DNA from 4 places in the Pectobacterium sp. PL64 genome. Region 4 is predicted to be linked to each of the others. Evidence: predicted binding sites of a transcription regulator. Region 4 holds the regulator's gene; each other region holds the start of a gene.
The links. The regulator PurR, encoded in region 4, represses purine synthesis genes. The targets are predictions, from matches to a motif close to CANGCAAACGTTTGCNTG.
Positions count from the first base shown of each region.

Region 1: purE (5-(carboxyamino)imidazole ribonucleotide mutase) is a predicted target of PurR. The motif match lies at 1,827-1,844, and genes of this name have one in related genera.
Region 2: purM (phosphoribosylformylglycinamidine cyclo-ligase) is a predicted target of PurR. The motif match lies at 1,492-1,509, and genes of this name have one in related genera.
Region 3: guaB (IMP dehydrogenase) is a predicted target of PurR. The motif match lies at 1,624-1,641, and genes of this name have one in related genera.

Region 1 is NZ_CP092070.1:2,984,785-2,987,938, reverse strand. It holds gene purK (5-(carboxyamino)imidazole ribonucleotide synthase) at 147-1,217, opposite strand; gene purE (5-(carboxyamino)imidazole ribonucleotide mutase) at 1,214-1,723, opposite strand; gene lpxH (UDP-2,3-diacylglucosamine diphosphatase) at 1,902-2,624, opposite strand; gene ppiB (peptidylprolyl isomerase B) at 2,635-3,129, opposite strand.
Region 2 is NZ_CP092070.1:786,275-789,428, reverse strand. It holds gene uraA (uracil permease) at 1-289, opposite strand, end outside; gene upp (uracil phosphoribosyltransferase) at 642-1,268, opposite strand; gene purM (phosphoribosylformylglycinamidine cyclo-ligase) at 1,606-2,643, shown strand; partial or broken gene purN (phosphoribosylglycinamide formyltransferase) at 2,643-3,154, shown strand, end outside.
Region 3 is NZ_CP092070.1:3,063,659-3,066,812, reverse strand. It holds gene xseA (exodeoxyribonuclease VII large subunit) at 137-1,531, opposite strand; gene guaB (IMP dehydrogenase) at 1,703-3,154, shown strand, end outside.
Region 4 is NZ_CP092070.1:2,339,419-2,342,572, forward strand. It holds gene HP572_RS10320 (C40 family peptidase) at 1-57, shown strand, start outside; gene HP572_RS10325 (YnhF family membrane protein) at 168-257, opposite strand; gene purR (HTH-type transcriptional repressor PurR) at 645-1,670, shown strand; gene cfa (cyclopropane fatty acyl phospholipid synthase) at 1,872-3,023, shown strand; gene HP572_RS10340 (riboflavin synthase) at 3,120-3,154, opposite strand, start outside.

The DNA of each region.
Region 1 (3,154 bases), 650 kb from region 4:
TAATAAACGCAATTTTGCTGATGTCACGCGTAATGATGATTTTTCTCTTTTGAAGACATCTCGAGGGTGCGGTTTCTGCTGTTACATCGCATCAGATGACCGTTACCCAGCAGATTGCAACCTGCTGGGTAACGGTCACCGATCTGTCAGGCAGTGAGTTTTTCCTCTGCCCACGCCAGACCGCTGTGGTATTCCTCTGGTAATAGAGGCGCCAGCGATTGCAACGTGCGTTGCAACTGTGCGGTGTCCGACGACGGTAGATTGAGGTGTCCAACTTTGCGGCCGGGACGAACCTCTTTCTCATACCAGTGCAGATGTACCAGCGGCAGCGCCAGCCAGCCGATATTCACGTCAGTGCCGATCAGGTTGACCATCACCGACGGCGTTTCGACAACCGGTACCGGCAGCGGCAGATCCAGAATGGCGCGCAGATGCAGCTCAAACTGGCTGATTGACGCACCATTTTGCGTCCAGTGTCCGCTATTGTGTACGCGTGGAGCCAGCTCGTTAATAAGCAGATGGTCGCCGACGATAAAGCATTCCATCGCCATCACGCCCACATAACCCAGCGCATTCATGATTGCGGACAGCATCTGTTCGGCCTGCTGCTGCAACTGCGAGTCGGGTTGAGGGAAAGCCACGCTGGTGCGCAGAATGCCGTCCTGATGCAGGTTATGAGTGAGCGGGTAGAACACACATTTGCCGTGCGTATTGCGGGCACCCACCAGCGAAACTTCGCCAGAAAAGTTAATGCCTTGCTCAACGATGCATTCGCCGTAGCAGTCAGCGGGCAGCGTGTGCTGTTCGCCATCGCGCAAGCGCCACTGTCCACGACCGTCGTAACCGCCGACGCGACGTTTAACGATCGCTAATTCACCCAATGAGGCGAAGACGTGTGGCCATTCATCGGCGCTAGCCAGCAGTTGCCACGGAGCTGTGGCCAGACTCAGCGAATCCAGCAGCTGCTTTTGCGTCAGACGATCGGCCAGACGCGGGAAAATATCGCGGTTTGCAAACGCCGTGTGCTCGGCCAACTCGCGGGTGAGGGCGGTTTCCGGCCAGCGTTCGATCTCGGCGGTAATGACACTGTTATGAAACGGAACCGACTCTGGCTCTGCATCAAGTCCTACTGGGTAAACCGCAATACCTAGCGGTTCACCAGCCTGACGCAGCATTCTGCCCAACTGACCATTGCCTAATACGCAGACCGGTTTCATGCCTCCTCCCGCGGATCGGGATGAGAGAGCACATCATCGGTTTGCGCCTGACGCCAGTCTGCCAGTCGGGTGGCGATGCCATTGTCATGTAGGGCGAGAATTTGTGCGGCCAGCAGAGCCGCATTCGCTGCGCCCGCTTTGCCAATGGCCAACGTGCCGACCGGAATACCGCGAGGCATTTGGACGATGGAATACAGGCTGTCTACACCGCTCAGCGTTGAGCTTTGTACCGGCACGCCAAGCACGGGAACCAGCGTTTTCGCTGCCAGCATACCCGGCAGGTGTGCTGCGCCGCCTGCGCCCGCGATAATCACATCAAAACCGTTTTGTGCCGCTTGCTCAGCAAAGCTGAACAGCTTATCCGGCGTCCGGTGTGCGGAAACGACTTCGGTATGAAAAGGAATGTTCAGCGTGGTGAGGATTTCCGCAGCAAACTGCATGGTGGCCCAGTCACTCTTTGAACCCATGACGATGGCAATTTTAGCCGGGGCAACGTTGGATGACATGCCTGTAACGCTCCTGTGATTGTACGTGTTCGTGACGCGTTCGCGTCGGCCAGACAGGGAGGGTCTGGCGTTGAGGGCGTAGAGCATATCACGCCATTATGGCGAGGAAAACGGTTGCGTATGCGGAAATGCGGGGGGAATAAGGTGAGAGTCCGTTAAGTCAATGTCAGGAAACGCATTAAAATGGGAAGGAAATCAGTTCGATATTTTGTGGTGTGACCTTAATCATCGACCCTTCCTCATGCCAGGCACCCAGAACGGCACGACGACCCGAAGATTCGCCGAGATCGACCTGATGAATAGCCGGGCGGTGCGTGTGGCCGTGGATCATCGTCTTCACCTGATAATGCCGTAAGCGTTCAAGCACAGCGTCGTGATTGACATCCATAATCTGCTGCGACTTTTTCTGGTTTTCGTGCTGGCTGGTTGCCCGCATCTTCGCCGCAATTTTCATCCGTAATGACAGCGGTAATAGCAGGAAGAGTCGCTGAATGAACGGGTTGTGTACCCGACGGCGGAATTGCTGGTAATGCTGATCGTCAGTGCACAGGGTATCGCCATGCAGAATGAGGATCTTCTGACCGTAGAGGTTGAGCACCGTTTCCGTCGGCAGCAGCATCATTCCGCTTTGTTTGGCGAAACGCTTACCGATCAGGAAATCACGGTTACCGTGTACGAAATAGCAGGGAATGCCGCGCTGATGTAAGGCATACAGTTCCGCCGCGACAGTCGCATGCAGCGGCTGGGGATCGTCGTCACCAATCCAGGCGTCGAACAGGTCGCCAAGTATGTATAGCGCATCGGCATGAATCGCGTCATGGCGTAAAAAACGCAGAAAACCGGCGGTAATCGCCGGTTCATGAACACTTAAATGCAGATCGGCAATAAACAGCGTTGCCATGCAGGTCGGATTATTCGCTGACCGTTACGTGGGTAATCACCACGTCTTCTTTCGGTACGTCCTGGTGCATGCCGCTGCGGCCAGTAGCCACGCCTTTGATTTTATCAACGACGTCCATGCCTTCGGTGACTTCAGCGAATACGCAGTAGCCCCAACCATCGGCACGCTCTGAACGGAAGTTCAGGAAATCGTTATCAACGAGGTTGATAAAGAACTGGGCAGTTGCAGAGTGCGGATCGTTGGTACGCGCCATCGCCAGCGTGCCACGGGTATTTTTCAGGCCGTTGTTGGCTTCATTTTTGATTGTCGCATTGGTTTCTTTCTGATCCATGCCGGGAGCGAAGCCGCCGCCCTGGATCATGAAACCATTAATCACGCGGTGAAAAATCGTGTTGTCATAAAAACCGCTGCGACAGTAGTTCAGGAAGTTTTCTACGGTAACCGGCGCCTTGTCTGCAAACGTATTAATAACGATATCGCCATGGTTGGTATGAAGCGTAATCATAATAATGAACCCTAGATAGCCTTAG
Region 2 (3,154 bases), 1.6 Mb from region 4:
ACATGATGAAACCACCCAGTGCAACTTCATACCCCAGCGGCAACAGCAGTAAAACCGGGGAAATAAACGCGAAGCTCGATCCCAGATATGCGGGAATTTTGCCCTTACAAATGAATAAATAAAGCAGCGTACCCACACCGTTGAATAACAGTACGGTAGCCGGATTGATCTTGAACAGAATGGGTACCAGAACGGTAGCGCCAAACATCGCGAACAGATGCTGGAAACTCAACGGGATGGTTTGTAACAAGGGTGGTCGTTCACTTACCCCGATGGCGCGACGAGTCATCTTCAATATCCTCTGTAGTGTTGTTATCTAGTGTTGCTATTTATGTGTGCAGGTAGACCCGCACTTATTATCACAGCCAGACGTATCCCGCCCCACCGTAGTGAAGCAGAATCATGTTGACTGCTGATGTATAAAAGAACCGCGTGTGACGTAACACAGGCTGTGGCGCACTATAGGCAATACCGATACCCTAAATAATTCGAGTTGCGTGAAGGCGGCAACCGCACGAATCTCCAGGAGCTTACACAAGTAAGTGACTGGAGTGAGTAAGGGCGGCCAACGCACAAGCAGCTTGAAGTATGACGGGTATGCTTGCGCCAAAAAAAAGCCGACTAATAAGTCGGCTTACCTGTTATTTCGTACCAAATATTTTATCGCCCGCATCACCCAGGCCCGGCATGATGTAACCCTGCTCGTTGAGGCCTTTATCGATGGATGCCGTGTACAGCTCGACATCTGGGTGGGCTTTTTCCAGTGCAGCAATCCCTTCTGGAGCCGCAACCAACACCAGCACCTTAATGCTGTGACAACCCGCTTTTTTCAGCAGGTCGATCGTCGCGATCATTGAACCACCGGTTGCCAGCATAGGGTCAACAACCAGCGCCATGCGCTCTTCGATATTGGAAACCAGCTTCTGGAAATAAGGAACAGGCTCCAGCGTCTCTTCATCACGGTAGATGCCGACAACGCTGATACGCGCGCTAGGGACATTTTCCAGCACGCCTTCCATCATTCCCAATCCTGCACGCAGAATCGGTACGACGGTAATCTTTTTGCCTTTGATCTGATCGACTTCAACCGGACCGCACCAGCCATCAATGGTGACTTTTTCGGTTGCCAGGTCAGCCGTCGCTTCGTAAGTCAGCAAACTTCCGACTTCGGACGCCAGCTCACGAAAACGCTTCGTGCTAATATCGTTCTCACGCATCAAACCCAGTTTGTGTTTGACGAGTGGGTGTTTCACCTCGACGATCTTCATCATTATCTCCCCATCGGCTAGTGGACGGACAAAAACGCCAAACGCGTTTTTAAACACCGCTTGCGGCGGCCCGCAGGGCGGCGGGCACAAGAGCCCGTCGTAAAAAAAATCGCGGGATTATACCGCCTTTTTTACTTAGCGCCATATGATTAAGCCTGATCCAGATCAACCGAGGGGAGAAATTGTCGCCATTAACGAAAAATAGCCAGCCGATGACTCATCACTCGCAAACGATTGCCTACACTGTTAGAATTAGCGCGCATTATTTTTACCACAGTATGTTTTCTAAATACCGTGTTTTCTGAATACGACCCGTAACCTTCGTGGGGACTCAGCAGTGACCGACAAAACCTCTCTCAGTTATAAAGACGCAGGCGTGGATATCGATGCGGGTAATGCATTGGTAGACCGTATCAAAGGTGTAGTGAAACAGACCCGTCGCCCGGAAGTTATGGGTGGATTGGGTGGTTTCGGTGCCTTGTGCGCCTTACCGCAAAAATACCGCGAACCGATTCTGGTTTCCGGCACTGACGGAGTCGGCACCAAACTGCGCCTGGCGATGGACCTGAAACGCCACGATACGATTGGTATCGATCTGGTTGCAATGTGTGTGAACGACCTGGTCGTTCAGGGCGCTGAGCCGCTGTTCTTCCTCGACTATTACGCCACGGGCAAGCTGGATGTCGACACCGCTGCCAGCGTGATTACCGGTATCGCGGAAGGCTGTAAGCAATCAGGCTGTGCGCTGGTCGGTGGCGAAACCGCCGAAATGCCGGGGATGTATCACGGCGAAGACTACGACGTTGCTGGCTTCTGTGTCGGCGTTGTAGAAAAATCAGAAATTATTGACGGCAGCAAAGTGCAGAACGGCGATGTTCTGGTTGCCCTCGCTTCCAGCGGCCCGCACTCAAACGGCTATTCGCTGGTGCGCAAAGTACTCGAAGTCAGCAAGACCGATCCAGAGCAGTTCGAACTGGAAGGCAAATCGCTGGCCGATCACCTGCTGGCCCCAACCAAAATCTACGTGAAATCAATACTGTCCCTGATTGAGAAAGTCGATGTCCACGCCATTTCTCACCTGACTGGCGGCGGCTTCTGGGAAAATATCCCGCGCGTACTGCCAGAAGGCATGCAGGCGACGATCGACGAATCCAGCTGGCAATGGCCTGCCGTTTTCAACTGGCTGCAAAAGGCCGGTAATGTCAGCCGTCACGAAATGTATCGTACTTTCAACTGCGGTGTTGGTATGATCATCGCACTGCCAGCCGAACAGGCAGACGAGGCCGTTGCATTACTCAACAGCAGCGGCGAAAACGCATGGAAAATCGGCGTCATTACTCAAACCGATGCCGGAGACGCAGTGGTTATTAACTGATGAAAAACATCGTTGTGCTGATTTCAGGTCATGGCAGCAACTTACAGGCGTTGATTGACGCCTGTAAGAACGGACGCCTCAAAGGAAAGATCGCCGCCGTATTCAGTAATAATGCGGAGGCTTACGGGCTAGAACGCGCACAGGATGCGGATATTCCTACGTGCGTCCTGAACCCTGAAGACTTTGCCGACCGTGCTGCATTTGATGCCGCACTGGCAAACGAAATTGAGCAATATGAACCCGCGCTGGTGATCTTAGCCGGCTACATGCGGATTCTTAGCCCAGAGTTTGTTGCCCAGTTTGCTGGCAAAATGCTGAACATTCACCCTTCCCTGCTGCCCAAATATCCCGGCCTGCATACGCACCGCAAGGCGCTGGAAAATGGCGATCAGGGAACATGGAACATCCGTTCATTTCGTCACCGATGAACTGGACGGCGGCCCGCTGATTCTGCAAGCGAAAGTGCCTGTATTCAGTGACGACACGGAAGAAAGCCTGAGCGAGCGCGTGA
Region 3 (3,154 bases), 720 kb from region 4:
GATAACCCGTGCGGTGAAAACGGTGAATATAAGTTAGTGAGCTGGGAATAAGTATAGTTCAGATGGCGGGGGTAAGAATGGGGGATCGCCGTTGTTTTAGGACAAATCCCCGTTCACACATTTTATACCGATCGCGTTATTTTGGCGTCGGGGATGAGGGTTTTCGCCGCTTTTTCTCGGAGTTTTGATTCGGAGCCAGCGTCGTGACCTGACTTTCTACCCAACCGTCCTGCAAGCGGGTTTTCAGCGTGTCGCCAGGGGAAATTTGCGCGACGTTTTTCAGCACTTTACCGTCCGAGGCGGTGGTGACGTTATAGCCACGCGCCAGCGTCGCCAGCGGGCTAACGCCTTCCAGTCGCGAACAGGCGATGCCTAGCTTTTGCTTGTTCTGATTCAACTGACGTTCTACTGCGCTTTGCATCTGATAGCTAAGCTGCTGCAAACGCTGCTGCGCTCGATGAATACGAGTCTGCGGCTGCTGTTGCATTAGGCGCTGTTGTAAGCGTTCACTTCGGCGTGAGGTCTGCCGGAGCTGCTGCTGCATGGCGTCCTCCAACCGCTGACGCAGTTTAACCAGCTGTGCCTGCTGACGTGCCAGTCGCAACTGCGGATGCTGCTGCTGTAAACGGTGGTGCAGACGGGTAAATTCCCGATTGCGCTGAGCAAGGTAATAATCCATCGCCATTTCCAGACGCTGGCGCTGGGACTGTATCTGACGCAATAGCTCAAGTTGGTTACGACTCACTAACTCGGCAGCGGCGGACGGCGTGGGTGCGCGCAGGTCACCGACGAAATCGGCGATGGTGACATCGGTTTCATGGCCGACGGCGCTGACGATAGGAATGCGGCTGGCGAAAATCGCGCGGGCGACCCGCTCGTCATTAAAGCTCCACAGATCTTCCAGCGAACCCCCGCCGCGCCCGACGATTAACACGTCACACTCATCCCGCTGGTTAGCCAGCTCAATAGCGCGAACAATCTGTAGCGGCGCTTCCGCACCTTGTACCGACGTGGGATACACGATCACTGGCAGCGACGGATCGCGGCGCTGCAACACTTGCAAGATATCGTGCAGGGCGGCACCGCTGGCTGACGTAATCACGCCGACCTGTTTGGCGGGAGAGGGGAGCACTTGCTTGAACTGCTGGTCGAACAACCCTTCGGCAGCGAGGCGCTGCTTGAGTTGCTCAAACTGTTGCTGCAACAGGCCGTCGCCGGCGGGCTGCATACTTTCCGCCAGTAGCTGATAGTCGCCACGAGGTTCATATAGCGTGATGGTTGCACGAATCAGGATCTGCTGACCGTTCTGTGGGCGGAACGTCACTTTGCGGTTGCTGGTGCGGAACATCGCACAGCGCACCTGCGCACGCTCGTCTTTCAGCGTGAAATACCAGTGGCCGGATGAGGGCTGAGAAAGGTTGGAGATTTCGCCGGAGAGCCAAATCTGGCCCATTTCCATTTCCAACAGTTGTCTAACCGTCTGATTCAGGCGGCTAACGGTAAAAATTGCAGAGGAGGGAAATTGAGACATTGTGAGCCAGATCAAATTTTAAAACAGTCACTTAATTGATCGATACTACCTACCTGAAACAGGTAATCAAGCATTTTAGTAAAATAATGCTGGAGGCAACCGATTACGCTCTGTATAATGCCACGGCAATATTTTATCTATTCTTACATCCACCTTGGTGAGATATTGCCCATGCTACGTATCGCTAAAGAAGCACTGACGTTTGACGACGTCCTCCTGGTTCCCGCTCATTCTACTGTTCTGCCTAACACTGCCGATCTGTCCACGCAGTTGACGAAAAACATTCGCCTGAATATTCCTATGCTGTCCGCAGCGATGGATACCGTTACCGAATCCGGCTTGGCCATTGCGCTGGCGCAGGAAGGCGGTCTGGGCTTTATTCACAAAAATATGTCCATTGAGCGTCAGGCTGAAGAAGTTAGCCGCGTGAAAAAACACGAAAGCGGCGTTGTGGTTGATCCACAAACAGTGACGCCAGAAACGACGCTGCGTGAAATGAAAGAGCTGACCGAGCGCAACGGCTTCGCTGGCTACCCAGTTGTGGCGAAAGACAACGAGCTGGTCGGTATCATCACCGGTCGTGACGTGCGTTTTGTTACCGATTTGGAAAAACCGGTTAGCGCGTTCATGACGCCAAAAGAGCGTCTGGTTACGGTCAAAGAAGGCGAAGCGCGTGATGTCGTGCTGCAAAAAATGCACGAAAAACGCGTCGAAAAAGCGCTGGTGATTGACGATCAATTCCACCTGATCGGCATGATCACGGTAAAAGACTTCCAGAAAGCAGAACGTAAACCGAACGCGTGTAAAGACGAACACGGTCGCCTTCGCGTAGGCGCAGCGGTTGGCGCAGGTGCAGGCAATGAAGAGCGTGTTGATGCGCTGGTTGCTGCAGGCGTTGACGTTCTGCTGATCGACTCCTCACACGGCCATTCTGAAGGCGTATTGCAGCGCATTCGTGAAACACGTGCTAAATACCCGAACCTCGAAATCATCGGCGGCAACGTGGCAACGGGTGCAGGTGCAAAAGCGCTGGTTGAAGCGGGCGTTAGCGCCGTGAAAGTCGGTATCGGCCCTGGTTCTATCTGTACGACGCGTATCGTGACTGGCGTGGGCGTTCCGCAGATTACGGCGATTTCCGATGCGGTTGAAGCGCTGGAAGGCACAGGCATTCCTGTCATCGCCGATGGTGGTATCCGCTTCTCTGGCGACATCGCTAAAGCCATCGCAGCAGGCGCGGCGTGCGTCATGGTCGGCTCCATGCTGGCGGGTACGGAAGAATCCCCAGGCGAAATCGAACTGTATCAGGGCCGTTCATTCAAATCTTATCGCGGTATGGGTTCACTGGGCGCGATGTCCAAAGGTTCATCAGACCGTTACTTCCAGACCGATAACGCTGCCGACAAACTGGTGCCAGAAGGTATCGAAGGCCGCGTAGCCTATAAAGGCCGCCTGAAAGAGATCGTTCACCAGCAGATGGGCGGCTTGCGCTCCTGCATGGGCCTGACCGGTTGTGCGACTATCGACGCACTGCGCACGCAGGCTGAGTTTGTACGCATCAGCGGCGCGGGCATTCAGGAAAGCCACGTTCACGACGTTACCATTACTAAAGAGTCACCGAACTAC
Region 4 (3,154 bases):
TGGCAGGAGCACTATGTTGGCGCACGTCGCGTGGTGACGCCGCAGACGATTCGTTAAGAGAAAAGTTGTACGTAGTAAAAAAAGCGATGTGAAGACAAGCGATTCAGACACGTTTTATGTAGCATCAACGTGTCTGAATACCTAACCCGCCCAGAGGCACCGTTTGGTTAGTTCAGCACCGCAATAAAACTAAATGCGATGATCACAGCCAACGAGCCCACCGTTGTCAGCAAAGACATCTTCAGATCTGTATCCATAAATTACTCCTTATTAACGAACAAATTTTATCTGAAAGCTTCATCTGAAAAGCCCCCCCTTCACAGCCGAACCCGTTTAGGTAGTTAAAGCCACAAATAATAGGGTTATTACGATTCTTTCATAATTGTAGCGAAAAATCTCGGACGAATGCATCACTAATAGTATAAATTAGCCCTTTCACTTTCATGATAAATCGGACACAATCCGCTGTTTATGAAAGCGCTGCGTATCAGTCGAAAAACGTCAACCCAGATCCCTTCGGTATAACATTCGGCATTCTCCTTCTGAAATCCTGTTTTTTAGCTTAGAAGAAGAACATTAAACGTAGGCAAACGATTAACAATATACTTACGTCTGTAACAGGTAAGTTCAGGAGTCATTTTTAGATGGCAACGATTAAAGATGTGGCAAAACGTGCTGGCGTTTCCACCACAACCGTATCGCACGTGATCAATAAAACACGTTTCGTCGCCGAAGAGACTAAGGCAGCCGTCAGGGCGGCAATCAAAGAATTGCACTATTCGCCCAGCGCCGTCGCGCGCAGCCTCAAAGTTAATCACACTAAATCTATCGGTTTGCTGGCCACATCCAGCGAAGCCCCCTATTTCGCCGAGATCATTGAAGCCGTTGAAAACAGCTGCTATGCCAAAGGCTACACGCTGGTGCTGTGTAATTCACATAACGACATCGGTAAACAGCGCGCCTATCTTTCCATGCTGGCGCAAAAACGCGTCGACGGCCTGTTGGTGATGTGCGCTGAATACCCACCAGAGCTGCTGTCGATGTTGGAAGATTATCGCAGCATTCCGATGGTCGTGATGGACTGGGGACAGATGCACAGCGATTTTACCGATACGATTATCGATAACGCCTTTGAAGGCGGTTATATGGCAGGTCGCTACCTGATTGAACGCGGCCATCGGGATATCGGTGCCATCCCCGGCACTCAAGAACGCAACACCGGCAGCGGACGCTACCTCGGCTTTTTGAAAGCGTTGAAGGAAGCCGACATCACCGTACGCGACGAATGGGTGGTTCGGGGCGATTTCGAACCGGAATCCGGCTATAAAGCCATGCATCAGATCCTCGCACAGAAACAGCGTCCAACGGCCGTATTCTGCGGCGGTGATATCATGGCAATGGGGGCTATCTGTGCGGCTGACGAGCTGGGTCTGCGCGTGCCGCAGGACATTTCGGTGATCGGTTATGACAACGTGCGCCACGCGCGTTTCTTTACGCCTGCGCTGACCACCATCCACCAGCCAAAAGAGCGTCTGGGACAGTCCGCTTTCGCGATGCTGCTGGATCGTATTACCAGTAAACGGGAAGATGCGCACGTCATTGAAGTGCACCCAACGTTGATTGAACGCCGCTCGGTTGCAGACGGCCCCTACCTCGACTATCGCCGCTAGCCGCAGCCATTCTGTACAGACGATTTTCTTATTCCTGCTGCTTCCCTTCTCTGCTTCAGCCAATTCTCTTGTATGCTGGCTGAAGCAGTTAAAAATTTAATACCGTGTTTCATTTTCTCTGGTGACAGCCGATACCTCGGCTGCGATAAGTGTTGTCCTGGTGTGTTTTACGATACTTTTACATAAAGTTAAGGAGACATGATGGGTTTACCTTATACAGAAGAATGGGATCCTAATACCGCGCCCTGGTTCCACATCGTGCAGGACATGCTGGCCACCGCGGATATCACCATCAACGGCACCCGCCCTTTTGACATCCGCGTGACCAACCCTAATTTCTTTAAGCGTATCCTGTGTGAGGGATCGCTGGGGCTGGGAGAAAGCTACATGGATGAATGGTGGGAGTGTGAACGGCTGGACATGTTTTCCCATCGCGTCCTGCGGGCTGGGCTGGAGGCTAAGTTACCCCGTCGCCTGCACGATCTCACGCGGATCGCGCTCTCCCGCGTCACGAATTTACAATCCCGTCGACGCGCTCAGGTTGTCGGTAAAGCGCATTACGATTTAGGTAACGACCTCTTTACCCTGATGCTGGATCCCTACATGCAATATTCCTGCGCCTATTGGAAACAGGCACAGACGCTGGAACAGGCGCAGGAAGACAAACTCGCCATGATCTGCGAAAAACTCCAGCTAACATCAGGGATGACGCTGCTGGATATCGGCTGCGGCTGGGGCGGACTTGCCGAGTTCGCGGCACGCCACTACGGCGTTTCAGTTTACGGCATCACCATTTCCAGAGAGCAGCAGGTGCTGGCACAGCGACGTTGTCAGGATCTGAACGTCACCATTGAATTACAGGATTATCGCGATCTCGATCGGCAATTCGATCGCGTGGTGTCGGTAGGCATGTTTGAACACGTCGGGCCACGCAACTATGACAACTACTTCCGCGTCGTACGGCGTAATCTAAAACCCGATGGACTGTTTCTGCTACATACCATCGGGGCCAATAAGACCGACCCGCACATCGATCCCTGGATTCATAAATATATATTCCCCAACGGCTGTATTCCCTCCATACAGCATATTGCGCAGGCGAGTGAACCTTACATGGTGATGGAGGACTGGCACAATTTCGGAGCTGATTACGATCGTACATTAATGGCCTGGCACGCTCGCTTTCAGCAGAACTGGCCACCGCTTTCCACACGCTACACGGCCCGCTTCCGCCGGATGTTCAGCTACTATCTTAATTCTTGTGCAGGGGCTTTCAGAGCAAGAGACCTTCAGCTCTGGCAGATCTTGTTCAGTACGGATGGGATCGAAGGTGGATTGCGTGTTGCGCGCTGACAGCCTTGTGTGTTGACAGAAAATTGTGTGCTGACAGAAAAGAGAAGCCGGACGGTAGAAACGCCGTCCGGTTCACCAGAATGTGTAACGTAGGAATTACTCTTCCTTGCCGAGCTCGCTCGCCTGCTTGC